One region of the Bacillus sp. EB106-06-01-XG163 genome, then DNA from elsewhere that is predicted to be linked to it. Evidence: riboswitches for the same ligand, from Rfam matches in the RefSeq annotation. Region 1 holds a riboswitch; each other region holds the start of a gene.

Region 1 (4,208 bases):
AGAAAATTGTTAATAGAGGAGTTCGGAGAGTCAATTTTAAATATTGCTCCTTTAAAAGTGCAGCATTCTGAGCAAGTTACAAAAGTCTTATTTGAAATTTCAGGAGACGAAAAAATAGAAACGGTTAATATGAAATATAAAGCCGGTTGGGAGTCATTTTGTATATCCTCGCAGTGCGGCTGTCATTTTGGCTGTAAATTTTGTGCAACAGGAGATATTGGTTTAAAACGCAATTTAACGTCAGATGAAATGACTGACCAAATTTTGTACTTTCACTTAAAAGGACATTCAATTGACAGTATTTCTTTTATGGGAATGGGAGAAGCATTAGCGAATGTACAAGTTTTTGATGCTTTACATGTGCTTACAAATCCGAAGTTGTTTGCTTTAAGCCCTCGCAGGTTATCTATTTCGACCATAGGTATTATTCCGGGCATTAAAAAAATCACTCAGGATTATCCGCAGGTCAACCTGACGTTTTCATTACATTCTCCTTTTAATGAACAGCGAAGCAAGTTAATGCCGATTAATGAACGCTACCCGTTATTGGAGGTAATGGACACATTAGATGAGCATATACGTGTGACCTCAAGAAAAGTTTATATTGCTTATATTATGCTGCCGGGAGTTAATGATTCTATTGATCATGCGAATGAAGTAGTAAATCTTTTAAGAAGCAGATATAAGAGAGGGAACTTGTTCCATGTAAACATCATTAGATATAACCCGACTGTTAGTTCACCTATGAGATTTGAAGAAGTAAATGAGAAACAAGTTGTAAACTTCTATAAAAAATTAAAGTCAGCAGGAATTAACGTGACCGTCAGAAGTCAATTTGGCATTGATATAGATGCTGCTTGCGGACAATTATATGGAAATTATCAAAAAAATAAGAACCAATAAATCAGGTGCAGAACTCGGTTTGACTTCATATTATTTCATTTGATAACATAAAATGGTTATTGTGATTGAAAAAAAGATACCCGTTTTTATAAAAAAAGGAGTCATAACGTTGCTGAAAAGGTTTTTTCTTGTTTTTCTTACACTGATAATGTCTATATTTGCTGTATTCGCGGCTGCTGAAGAGTCTCCCGGCGATCGTGTCATTTCTTTTGACGAGCCTATGATTTTATTGATCTCACTCGGAATCATCTTATGTTTGTTCATTCCTCCATTCGTCATGTCCTTTTTTGGCAGTTTGGTTGTGAGAATCATATCCGGAGTCTATCAATGTTTTATCGTCCTCACGTTTGCGGGGCTCATTCCGATTGGATTTCTGATCCCCAATGGCTTTTTGACAATTCTTGCTGCCGTACTGGGGACTTTGGTCAGTTCAGCGAGTGTTGCCGTGACCTTATTCGTTGGCAGGAAAAAAGAGGCCGGAAGGTTTTAAAACTAGTGGGTAAGCTGCAATATTGAAGGGAAAGTCATTGTTTGACTATTTATATGGAATAGCATAGAATTAAAGTAAATATTTATAAAAAGTCACTAGGGGAGCTTTAATAGCTGAGAAGAGACAATACGTCCTGACCCTTTGAACCTGATTTGGTTAATACCAGCGTAGGGAAGTGAAAAATTAGAGAGATTCTTTATCTTATCTATATTTAAGCCACTTTCCATAGAGGAAAGTGGCTTTATTTATTTTGAAAGGGTGATATGAAGTGGCGACTAAAAAAGTTTTTCTGGCAGGGCCTTTTAAAAGTTTAGTAGATGAGAAAACTGGATTGATGAGTGCGTATGAGAGGGGAAAGCTGGAATCATTAATTTCCTTTTTTGAGAATGAAGGATGGCTGGTTCATAATGCTCACAAGCGGGAAGGGTGGGGGAAAGATTTCATGACACCCCTTCAATGCACTAAAATTGATTTTGATGAAATAAGTACTTGCGACCTTTTTGCAGCATTTCCCGGATCACCCGCTTCTCCTGGAACACATATAGAAATTGGATGGGCTTCCGCCTTGAAAAAAAAGATCGTGCTATTTCTAGAAAAGGACAAGGATTATGCTTTCTTAATTCAAGGGTTACATGCAGTGGCGGATGTTGAGTACATCAGCTATAAAGATACAGATGATTTATTAGAGAACATTAAAAATACCTTTGCAGCATATAAGGCGGAATCTCAATGAGAAAGAGAACTTTTCATGAAGCATATACGGAAACGCTGTATGACATCTATCACAACCCTGAATTTTTCAATTCACCGCGCGGACAAAAAAGCAGAGAACAATTGAACTACCATCTGACTCTGGAAAATCCAATAGAACGTGTCACTTATTTATCCTCAAGAAAAACCAATATCGTGTTTAATTTTGCTGAAGTGCTATGGTATTTATCGGGGAGTAACGACTTAGATTTTATCAGTTATTACAATAAAAAAATGCCTTCATACTCAATGAATAAAAAAACATTAACAGGCACTGCGTACGGGCCTAAAATATTTGAATTCGGAAATGCAAAACTAAATCAATGGAATAGAATAAAAAATCTTTTGACACAAGAAGATATTGATTCAAAAAGGGCATTTATTCAAATATTCGATGCTTCGGAACTCTTCGTTTTAGAAAATATAGATGTTTCCTGCACAATCGGTTTGCAGTTTTTTGTGAGGGAAGGCGAATTATACATGTCTTCTGTCATGCGTGCAAATGATGCTTTTCGCGGGATGATCAGTGATCTTTTCTCATTTACCTTCATGCAGGAATTAATGGCCAGAGAACTGCGTGTAGAAGTCGGAGAATATTTTCATAATGCGGGATCAATCCATATTTATGATTCAGATCATGAATGGGCGAAAACGGTGCTTGAAGAAGCTGAAAATCACCATGATATTCCGGAATTTGAATTTCCGAAAATGCCTGAGGGAAATAACTGGCCGTCCATTGAAACAGTCTTAAAGTACGAAGAATTACTTAGGAAAGATCAAATTTCTATGACTAAAAACGATATTGAAATGCTTGATTTACCTGATTACTGGAAACAGATTCTTTTCCTTTTCAGTATATACCAGCATATTGCATATAAACGGGATATGGATCATTCTCTATTTCAAAGTTTACTTCCTATATATCAATTTTTCGTCAGGAATAAGTGGTTTCATTATTTCTCAACTGAGCAAAAGGAGGAAATTCAATGAAAACTTCATGGAAAGAAGACAGTGTTGCTGGTAAATTCGATGCTTATAATGACGTTTTAGAACAAACGTTAGGTTTTGAGTTTGTTTTTCGTACTTTTGATAAAGCGGAGATTAAAAAGGTGCTCGATTTCGGATGCGGTCCAGGAAAGGTAGCTTATAGGCTGGCTGACAGAATAGGCTGCAATGTGATCGCAGTCGATGAATCAAGGAAGATGTTAGATATAGCAAAGGCAAAAAGACAACATCCTCATGTGGACTATCATTTAATTGAACACGATAATCTTTCCTTCTTACCAGATCACTCAGTTGATGCTGCAATGGCCTGTTATGTTTTTATTAATACGGATAGTGACCAGCGTATCAAAGGTATCATAGATGAAATTTTTCGTGTGTTAAAACCAGGAGCTTCATTTGTCATACTCGATACGAATCCTGATTCAACCGGAATTGAATTTTCAACCTTCCGCAATGGAATACCGGGGAAAGAATATTCTTACGGAGAAGAAAGAAATGAATGGCTCCATGTTCCCGGACAAGCAGATTTAATTTTAAATGATTTTCATTGGCCGAAGTCAATGTATTATAAACTATTAACTCATGCAGGTTTTGAAAATGTAACTTTATCAGAACCAACGTTAAACGATATTGACCAAGAGCATGTAAAAGCCATAGAGAAAGAGTTTCAATTTAATAATTGGAAATGTGAAAAGGAATATCCGCCTTTTGTCATTTTTAAAGCAGTGAAACCTGCCTGAAGGAGGAGTGTAAGTTGACGGATATTTATAAAGCGCTTTCGATTGCTGGGACTGATCCTTCCGGAGGGGCGGGAATTCACGCGGATTTAAAAACATTTCAGGAACAAAAGGTATATGGAATGGCAGTTATTACATCAGTTGTTGCACAAAATACACTTGGTGTGAAAAGTTTTGAGGAGATGTCTCTTCAGAATATATCTCAGCAAATAGACTGTGTCATGGATGATATAAAACCGGATGCTGTCAAAACCGGTATGCTTGCAAGTATAGGAATTATTGAATTGCTGGCAGAAAAGTTAAAAGACGCAAATATTCAATCG
Region 2 (4,208 bases), on a different contig from region 1:
CCGTGCTTATATTAAGGAAACACCGATTCGGCCTTGGAATTTAATCATTCCGATCGGGCTGTTTTTGCTATTAACACTCTTTCTCAGCTGGTGGGACGGCCATTCTAAAGCTCAAGGGTTTTTGAATGCTTTTATCAAAAGCGATATGCTTGGCGTCATGTTAACCGCATTATTGGCAGCGGTTATTGCAGCATTTGCTCTTTTTATGTTTCAGCGTTTTCATGCAGGCGAGCTTGTTACCCATTTTATTAAGGGCGGAAACGAATTGGTCAACGTTATTATTATGTTATCGCTGATTTGGGCCGTAACAGCAGTATCTGAAGATCTGGGATTCTCGGAATATGTTACTTCTCATTTAACGTCATGGATCCCTCATATGTTTATTGCGCCGTCTCTTTTTATACTGGGGGCTGTTATATCCTATTTTATCGGGTCATCCTGGGGGACTTGGGGGCTTTTAATGCCGCTCGGCGTAACGCTGGCGGTTCAGTCACATACCAGTTTATTATTAGCGATCGGGGCCGTGTTTGCGAGCGGAACATTTGGAGCATTTGCTTCTCCTCTCAGTGATAATACGGTGACAACCTGTACGGTGTTGGGGATCGATGTTGTGAAGTATGCCCGTTCGAAGCTTGTTCCGGCGCTTATCGCCGCGGGGATCTCCGTTGTGTTATACGGTGTGTTTTCATTTTTCAGATAACAAATAGCTTTTAAAGGCGGTATCCGAAATGGGGATAACGCCTTTTTATGAGCTGTTATACTAGAGGAAAAAAGAGGTGATGACATTGAAGCAGATTATTGCAATGGGCGGCGGGGGCTTTTCCATGGAGCCGGATCATCTTGTGCTGGATCAGTATATTTTAGAGCAGTCGGCGCGGTCAAAGCCGAAAATTTGTTTTTTGCCGACGGCAAGCGGAGATTCGGAGAATTATATCGGCAGGTTTTATCAGGCCTTTCAAAAGCTGCGGTGTGAGCCGGATCACTTGTCGTTGTTTAAACCGCCGGGTTCTGATCTCAGATCCTTTCTCATGAAGAAAGATATTATATATGTCGGCGGCGGAAATACGCGTAATATGCTTGTCTTATGGAAAGAGTGGGGGATTGACCTTATTCTTCGTGAGGCTTGGGAAAACGGCATCATGTTGGCGGGTCTCAGCGCCGGGGCGATTTGCTGGTATGAAGAAGGATTGACGGATTCAGCTGGAGATTTGAGAGAGTTAAGAGCTTTAGGATTTTTGCGGGGAAGCTTTTGTCCGCACTATGACGGAGAAGCGGAGCGCCGGCCGGTGTATCACCGTCTGATTTCAGAAAAGAAACTCAGGGAGGGCTATGCCGCTGATGACGGCGCTGCGCTTCATTATAAAGACGGTCAGCTGTTCCGGGCTGTCTCTTCCAGGGAAACCGCAAAGGGTTATCGGGTTTTTAATACCGAAAAAGGCGTTCGGGAAACAGAGCTTATGACTGTTCCGTTATCTGAATTTTGATAATATGCTTTTTTTTGTACACAACTTATGTTACGATGAGAGCGAAATCAATAGTTACTGGGGGTGCCCGTCTGAGCGGGCTGAGAGAGAAGCGGCGGCTTCTTAACCCTTTGGACCTGATCTGGTTCGTACCAGCGTGGGGAAGTAAAGGTTTTATTATTGTTGATGAAAACAATAATAGTTTCTTTCTGACTGCAAAACCGGGTTCTTCTTTGAACCCGGTTTTTTTGTGCTGGTGCTGAGCTTGGTTCTGTTATTCAAATGATAAAGGAGAGATTTGTATGCAAAATCAATCAGTACAGCAAGCGAACATTTCCATTATGTCGAGTTTTTCCGGCAGTAAAAAGGTTTATGCAGAAGGTTCTTCGCCCGCTATACGAGTGCCGATGCGGGAAATCAGCCTGAGTGCGACTACGGGGGCATTCGGGGAAGAGGAGAATGCGCCGGTCCGTGTTTATGATACGAGCGGGCCGTATACAGACCCGGATGTACAGATTGATATTCATGAAGGGCTGGGGGCGCTCCGCACAAAGTGGATTACCGGGCGCGGAGATGTAGAAGAATATAATGGCCGGACCGTGAGACCTGAAGACAACGGTTATAAAAAAGAGGGCCGTGCCGCTGAATACCCCGGCCTACAGCGGAAACCGCTTCGGGCCAAGCCGGGGAAAAATGTAACACAATTGCATTATGCGAGAAAAGGCATCATTACGCCTGAAATGGAGTTTATCGCAATACGTGAGCATGTGTCTCCCGAATTTGTCAGAGACGAGGTAGCCAGCGGCCGGGCGATTATTCCTTCTAACGTCAACCACCCGGAAAGCGAGCCGATGATTATCGGCCGGAATTTTCATGTGAAAATTAATGCCAATATCGGCAACTCGGCTGTTACATCTTCTATCGAAGAAGAAGTCGAAAAAATGACGTGGGCGATTCGCTGGGGCGCCGATACGATGATGGACTTATCCACGGGAAAAGACATTCATACGACGCGTGAATGGATTATCCGCAACTGTCCCGTGCCTGTGGGGACGGTGCCGATTTATCAGGCGCTTGAAAAAGTAAATGGCATTGCCGAGGATTTAACGTGGGACATTTATCGTGACACATTGATTGAGCAGGCGGAGCAGGGCGTGGATTATTTCACCATCCATGCCGGCGTACTGCTTCGTTACGTCCCGTTAACGGCTAAACGCACGACGGGAATTGTATCCCGCGGGGGGGCGATTATGGCGCAATGGTGCCTGGCTCATCATCAGGAAAGCTTTCTGTACACGCATTTTGAAGAAATTTGTGAAATCATGAAGACCTATGATATCGCTTTTTCTCTTGGTGACGGGCTTCGCCCCGGTTCGATTGCGGATGCCAATGATGAAGCGCAGTTTGCGGAATTGGAGACTCTCGGAGAATTGACGGAGATTGCGTGGAAGCACGATGTGCAAGTGATGATCGAAGGACCGGGTCATGTGCCGATGCATAAAATTAAGGAAAACATGGACAAGCAGCTGGAAATTTGTAAAGAGGCGCCTTTTTACACGCTCGGGCCATTAACGACGGATATCGCTCCGGGTTATGACCACATTACTTCAGCAATCGGCGCGGCGATGATCGGCTGGTACGGGACGGCGATGCTTTGCTATGTCACGCCGAAGGAGCATTTGGGGCTGCCGAATCGTGATGATGTAAGAGAAGGCGTCATTACGTACAAAATCGCGGCACATGCCGCAGACCTTGCTAAAGGGCATCCGGGTGCACAGATCCGTGACGATGCTCTGTCTAAGGCGCGGTTTGAATTCCGGTGGCGTGATCAATTTCATTTGTCGCTTGATCCTGAAAGAGCAATGGAATATCATGATGAAACGCTGCCGGCTGAAGGCGCAAAAACGGCTCACTTCTGTTCGATGTGCGGTCCGAAGTTCTGCAGTATGAGAATTTCTCAGGATATTCGTGATTATGCGAAGGAAAACGGACTTACTGAAGACGAGGCCGTCAACGAAGGACTGAAAGAAAAAGCAAAAGAGTTTGCAGAGAAGGGAAGCCGCTTATATCAATAAAAGAAAAGATGAGGATGGAGTTTGCCCATCTTCATCTTTTTTAGAAAAACGGTGAACGGCGAAGCGGCGGAATGCTCTGCTCAAAGCGGAATATATTTTCCGGATCGTATTTCGTTTTGACTTGACGGAGGCGGTGAACATTTTCTCCGTAATACGTTTGCAGCCAGTTTCTGATTTCTCTATCAGGCCAATTCACGTAATCTCCCATCGTTTCTCTTGATAGGGACGTTCTCAGTCCTTCAATCCAGCGGACATTTTGTCTTTCTTCTTCAGCAGATGTCCAAGTTGTTATATATTCTTGGGCAATGATTGCGTTGCGATAGTAGAATGCCGTTTGGTCCGGAGCGATCCGTCCGGCCGCCCCGCCGAGAGACTGCTGCCAGACACTGGCGTTTTCGTTCGGAGCGTGCTCTAAATAGCGCTTTAAAGTGGAAATCGCGCGTGTTGATAATGGTTTTTCAATAAAGGATCCTGACCGCTTCATCTTTTGCGGCTGATTGCCTCCCGGGCTGTTAAAAAAGGCTGCCGCCTTAATAAATGGCACTGTCTTGACCATGCCGCTTGCCGGTTTTCCCGCTTTCATTAACGGAGCCAACAGTTCTTTCAGCTCATCCTTTGTCCCGGTAAATTGACCGAGCGCTTCTATGCGGTTGACTTCCTTAGGCCAAAA
Region 3 (4,208 bases), on a different contig from region 1:
AAAAACTCAAAAAGATGTAGCCGACATGATGGGGATTTCACAATCTTATATCTCCCGGCTCGAAAAGCGGATTATCAAAAGACTGAGAAAAGAGTTTAACAAAATGGTGTAAAATTTTTTCCATCTGACAGCCCTTACTGCCGCAAGGATTGCCGTCGCCGGATGTTTATTTCTGTAAAATGGCGGTGCATATTTTTCCCACCCGAGGAGATACTTAACGTTGTACAGCAGCTCCTAGTGGGAGGGAAAAACGTGTCAAGAAATAAAGTCGAAATTTGCGGGGTGGATACCTCCAAATTACCGGTGCTCAAGAATGAAGAGATGAGAAAGCTGTTTAGGCAATTACAGGATGAGGGCGATGATTCAGCGAGGGAAAAGCTTGTAAACGGCAATCTGCGCCTTGTCTTAAGCGTCATTCAGAGGTTTAACAACAGAGGAGAGTATGTTGATGACTTATTTCAGGTCGGCTGCATCGGACTAATGAAATCCATTGATAATTTTGACCTAAGCCATAATGTTAAGTTTTCAACATACGCTGTACCGATGATCATCGGAGAAATCCGCAGATATTTGCGGGATAACAATCCGATCCGCGTCTCGAGGTCGCTTCGCGATATCGCATATAAAGCGCTTCAAGTAAGAGAGCGGTTAATCAGTGAGACAAGCAGGGAGCCGACAGCAGAGGAAATCGCCAAAGTTCTTGAAGTGCCCCATGAAGAAATTGTGTTTGCCCTTGACGCCATCCAGGATCCGGTTTCACTGTTTGAGCCGATTTATAATGACGGCGGCGATCCGATTTACGTGATGGACCAGATCAGCGATGAGCGCAATAAGGATACACAATGGATTGAGGAGCTGGCTCTGAAAGAAGGCATGAGAAGACTGAACGAACGGGAAAAAATGATTTTGCGAAAGCGCTTTTTCCAAGGGAAAACCCAAATGGAAGTCGCTGAAGAAATCGGCATATCCCAAGCTCAGGTCTCAAGGCTTGAAAAGGCAGCCATTAAACAAATGAATAAGAATATCCATCAATAACGGAAAAAGCCTTTAAACCTTGTTTAAAGGCTTTTTTCATGCGATGGTTTACGTTTGCAAAAAAGTGATGTATTCTAATGTGTAAAAGTTTTTAGAAAATTTAAACAAAGTAAACGGGGGAAACTGCAATGATTTTACAGCTGGACAGTGTGTCATTAAAAAGAAACGGGAAATGGATTTTGAAAGATATCAACTGGCGCGTCGAGAAAAACGAAAATTGGGTGCTGTACGGATTAAACGGAGCCGGAAAAACGGCTTTGCTGAATATGTTATGCTCTTATTACTTCCCCACTTCAGGAGAGATGCAGGTGCTCGGCCATCAATTCGGCAAAACAGAGCTCGGTGACAGGCTCAGAAGGAAAATTGGCCTTGTTTCGGCAGGTCTTCAGCACAAATTATATGCCGCGGACTCCGCTTTTGAAATCGCCCTCAGCGGCGCGTACGCCTCAATCGGGCTGTACGAAACTCCGAGTGAGCAGGTAAGGGAAAAAGCGATCGGTCTTCTGAAGGATTTGGGTGCCATCGGTTACGCCGACAGACGGTATGAAACATTATCACAAGGGGAAAGACAGAGAGCGCTGATTGCGCGGGCGCTTATGGCTGATCCGGAACTGCTGATTTTGGACGAACCCGTGACGGGTCTTGATTTTATGGCAAGGGAGCAGCTGCTGGACACGATTACGTCGATCGCCGAAAAAGAAAATGCGCCGTCCATCCTTTATGTCACCCATCACGCTGAAGAAATTCTGCCGGTATTTGATCAGGCGCTGCTTTTAAAACAGGGCGAGGTGTTCGCCTCCGGGAAAATCAGGGACATGCTTTCTGACGAGCGGCTTACAGCGTTTTTCGATATGCCTGTCAATGTCTTATGGAACAATGGCCGCCCGTTTTTAACACGTGCAAAAGAGGCATCATCCGTAAAATAACATAAATTCACCCTGGGGGTGCTGCCATGCGGCTGAGAGAGACGTTGTCTCAACCCTTAAAGGACCGGATCCGGATCATGCCGGCGGAGGGAAGCGGTGAAAAAAGCGGAGGAAGACCCGTTTTTTACCCGTTTCATTTCATGAATGAAACGGTTTTTTTGATACAGCCAAAGGGGAGATTTCCAATGCATCAGATTGATATGCTGTTACACCAGGCGGAGAAACGGCGGCACGACTTCATACATATTGCTGAAAGATTGATAGCCTTTCCGACTCCGGCCCCGCCAGCAAGAAATACGGCAGAAGCCCAAAAGTGGGTGGCCGGCTTTTTAAAAGAAACGGGCTGCTCGGTCGATATGTGGGATGTGTATCCGGAAGACCCGAATGTAGTCGGTGTTTTAAAAGGGACAGATTCAAGCAGGCATCAAAGCCTGATTTTAAACGGACACATTGATGTGGCAGAAGCCGGGGGCGAAGACTGGCACTCTGACCCGTTTCAGCCGCACGTAAAAGATGGCATGCTGATCGGAAGGGGCGCCGCTGATATGAAAGGGGGTTTGGCGTGTGTTCTCTTCTCTCTGAAGCTGATCCATGATGCCGGCATTGAGCTTCCGGGCGACCTCATTGTACAGTCTGTAATCGGAGAAGAAGTCGGTGAGGCGGGGACGCTGGAATGCTGCAAACGCGGCTATCACGCGGATTTTGCGGTTGTCGCGGATACGAGCAGCCTGCATATTCAAGGGCAGGGCGGTGTCATCACCGGCTGGATAGAATTGAAAAGCAAACAAACATTTCATGACGGCATGAGGCGCAATATGATTCATGCGGGCGGAGGCACATTCGGAGCGAGCGCCATCGAAAAAATGGCGAAAATCATCGCTGCCTTGGGAGAGCTGGAGCGCCACTGGGCGGTAACGAAAAGCTATCCCGGTTTTGCGCCCGGCACCAATACGATCAACCCTGCCGTCATTGAAGGCGGAAGACACGCAGCGTTTGTCGCCGATGAATGCCGGTTATGGATCACCGTCCACTTTTATCCGAACGAAACGCACGAACAAGCAGCCGCAGAAATCGAAGACTATATTAATCGTGTCGCTGACAGTGATCTGTGGCTCAAAGAAAACAGGCCGGTGTTCAAATGGGGCGGATCTTCGATGATTGAAGACAGAGGAGAGGTGTTCCCGGCGCTGGAAATCGACCCGGATCATCCGGCAGTTTCTGTCTTGGCTGCATCACACTCAGCCGTCAGAAAACAGGAGCCCGTCATTGATGTTTCCCAAACCGTAACTGACGGAGGGTGGCTTTATCATGCCGGGATTCCGAGCGTCATATACGGTCCCGGCGATTTAAAAAACGCCCACTCCGTAAACGAGGAAGTGTCCGTTGATGAGCTTATGGACTATACGAAAATTATGCTGAGATTTATCCTCGCCTGGTGCAGCCGCAAAAAAGATTGCCCGATGTGACAAGGTTCAGCCCGGCCGTTCATATAATAGGAAAAAGAACGGGCAAAGGGCGTGATACGCATGATCAGCATATCTGAATTTCAAATAAAAGATGTGGTAAACGTGTCGAACGGAAAAAAACTCGGAAGCATCGGTGATATTGATATTAACGTGACAACGGGAAAAATTCAGGCGATTATTTTAGGCGGCAGCGGAAAAGTTCTCGGTTTTTTCGGAAAAGAAGAGGAAATGATCATTCCTTGGCGAAATATAGTTAAAATTGGGGAAGATGTCATCTTAGTGCGTGTAAACGAACCAAAGGGGGGAGCGTAATCCTCCCTTTACTTGTAAAAAGCCGGAAATCTCAATGTTTCCGGCACATTTATTTATCTCATTTTTCAATCAGCCGCTAAACGTATGCTTAAAATTGTGTTAAAATGAGTGGGAAATTACGCTTTTTTAATGTTTGTCGAAAGGTTGGATCTCCATGAATACATATCACCCGTTTAGTCTTACCACCCCCTCGGCACTCATGATAGAAGACTGGAACTGTGTGAATCAGCTTAACACAAAGGTCATCGCCGGATTCACAACGAAAAACGGCGGGGTCAGCAATCCTCCGTATGAGTCATTAAATACCGGATTGCACGTCCGGGACGAAGCTCATGATGTTGTGACAAACCGTGAAGTCATAGCGTCCTTATGCGGTACTGATCTGGATTCCTGGGTGTTCGCCGACCAGACACATGAAAACCGCGTCCGGCGCGTGACAGCCGGGGATAAAGGAAAAGGAGCGAGAGAC

Evidence for each region. A riboswitch is a leader RNA that binds a small molecule or an ion and turns the genes downstream of it on or off. The one in region 1 is predicted to bind thiamine pyrophosphate.
Region 2: linked by a shared signal. The riboswitch ahead of thiC (phosphomethylpyrimidine synthase ThiC) and the one ahead of AC3WTF_RS10240 (TIR domain-containing protein) in region 1 are both predicted to bind thiamine pyrophosphate.
Region 3: linked by a shared signal. The riboswitch ahead of AC3WTF_RS01620 (acetylornithine deacetylase) and the one ahead of AC3WTF_RS10240 (TIR domain-containing protein) in region 1 are both predicted to bind thiamine pyrophosphate.

What each region holds. Positions count from the first base shown of each region.
Region 1 covers NZ_JBYTDS010000007.1:49,641-53,848, reverse strand. Annotated here, with positions in the region: gene AC3WTF_RS10250 (Cfr family 23S rRNA (adenine(2503)-C(8))-methyltransferase) at 1-903, shown strand, start outside; gene AC3WTF_RS10245 (YdeH family membrane protein) at 1,013-1,393, shown strand; TPP riboswitch at 1,481-1,584, shown strand; gene AC3WTF_RS10240 (TIR domain-containing protein) at 1,662-2,126, shown strand; gene AC3WTF_RS10235 (thymidylate synthase) at 2,123-3,133, shown strand; gene AC3WTF_RS10230 (class I SAM-dependent methyltransferase) at 3,130-3,888, shown strand; gene thiD (bifunctional hydroxymethylpyrimidine kinase/phosphomethylpyrimidine kinase) at 3,903-4,208, shown strand, end outside.
Region 2 covers NZ_JBYTDS010000014.1:115,311-119,518, reverse strand. Annotated here, with positions in the region: gene AC3WTF_RS15995 (Na+/H+ antiporter NhaC family protein) at 1-700, shown strand, start outside; gene AC3WTF_RS15990 (Type 1 glutamine amidotransferase-like domain-containing protein) at 786-1,484, shown strand; TPP riboswitch at 1,534-1,644, shown strand; gene thiC (phosphomethylpyrimidine synthase ThiC) at 1,766-3,538, shown strand; gene AC3WTF_RS15980 (FAD-binding oxidoreductase) at 3,579-4,208, opposite strand, start outside.
Region 3 covers NZ_JBYTDS010000001.1:409,477-413,684, reverse strand. Annotated here, with positions in the region: gene sigE (RNA polymerase sporulation sigma factor SigE) at 1-112, shown strand, start outside; gene sigG (RNA polymerase sporulation sigma factor SigG) at 253-1,035, shown strand; gene AC3WTF_RS01625 (ABC transporter ATP-binding protein) at 1,164-1,961, shown strand; TPP riboswitch at 1,966-2,070, shown strand; gene AC3WTF_RS01620 (acetylornithine deacetylase) at 2,147-3,427, shown strand; gene AC3WTF_RS01615 (YlmC/YmxH family sporulation protein) at 3,488-3,739, shown strand; gene pgeF (peptidoglycan editing factor PgeF) at 3,894-4,208, shown strand, end outside.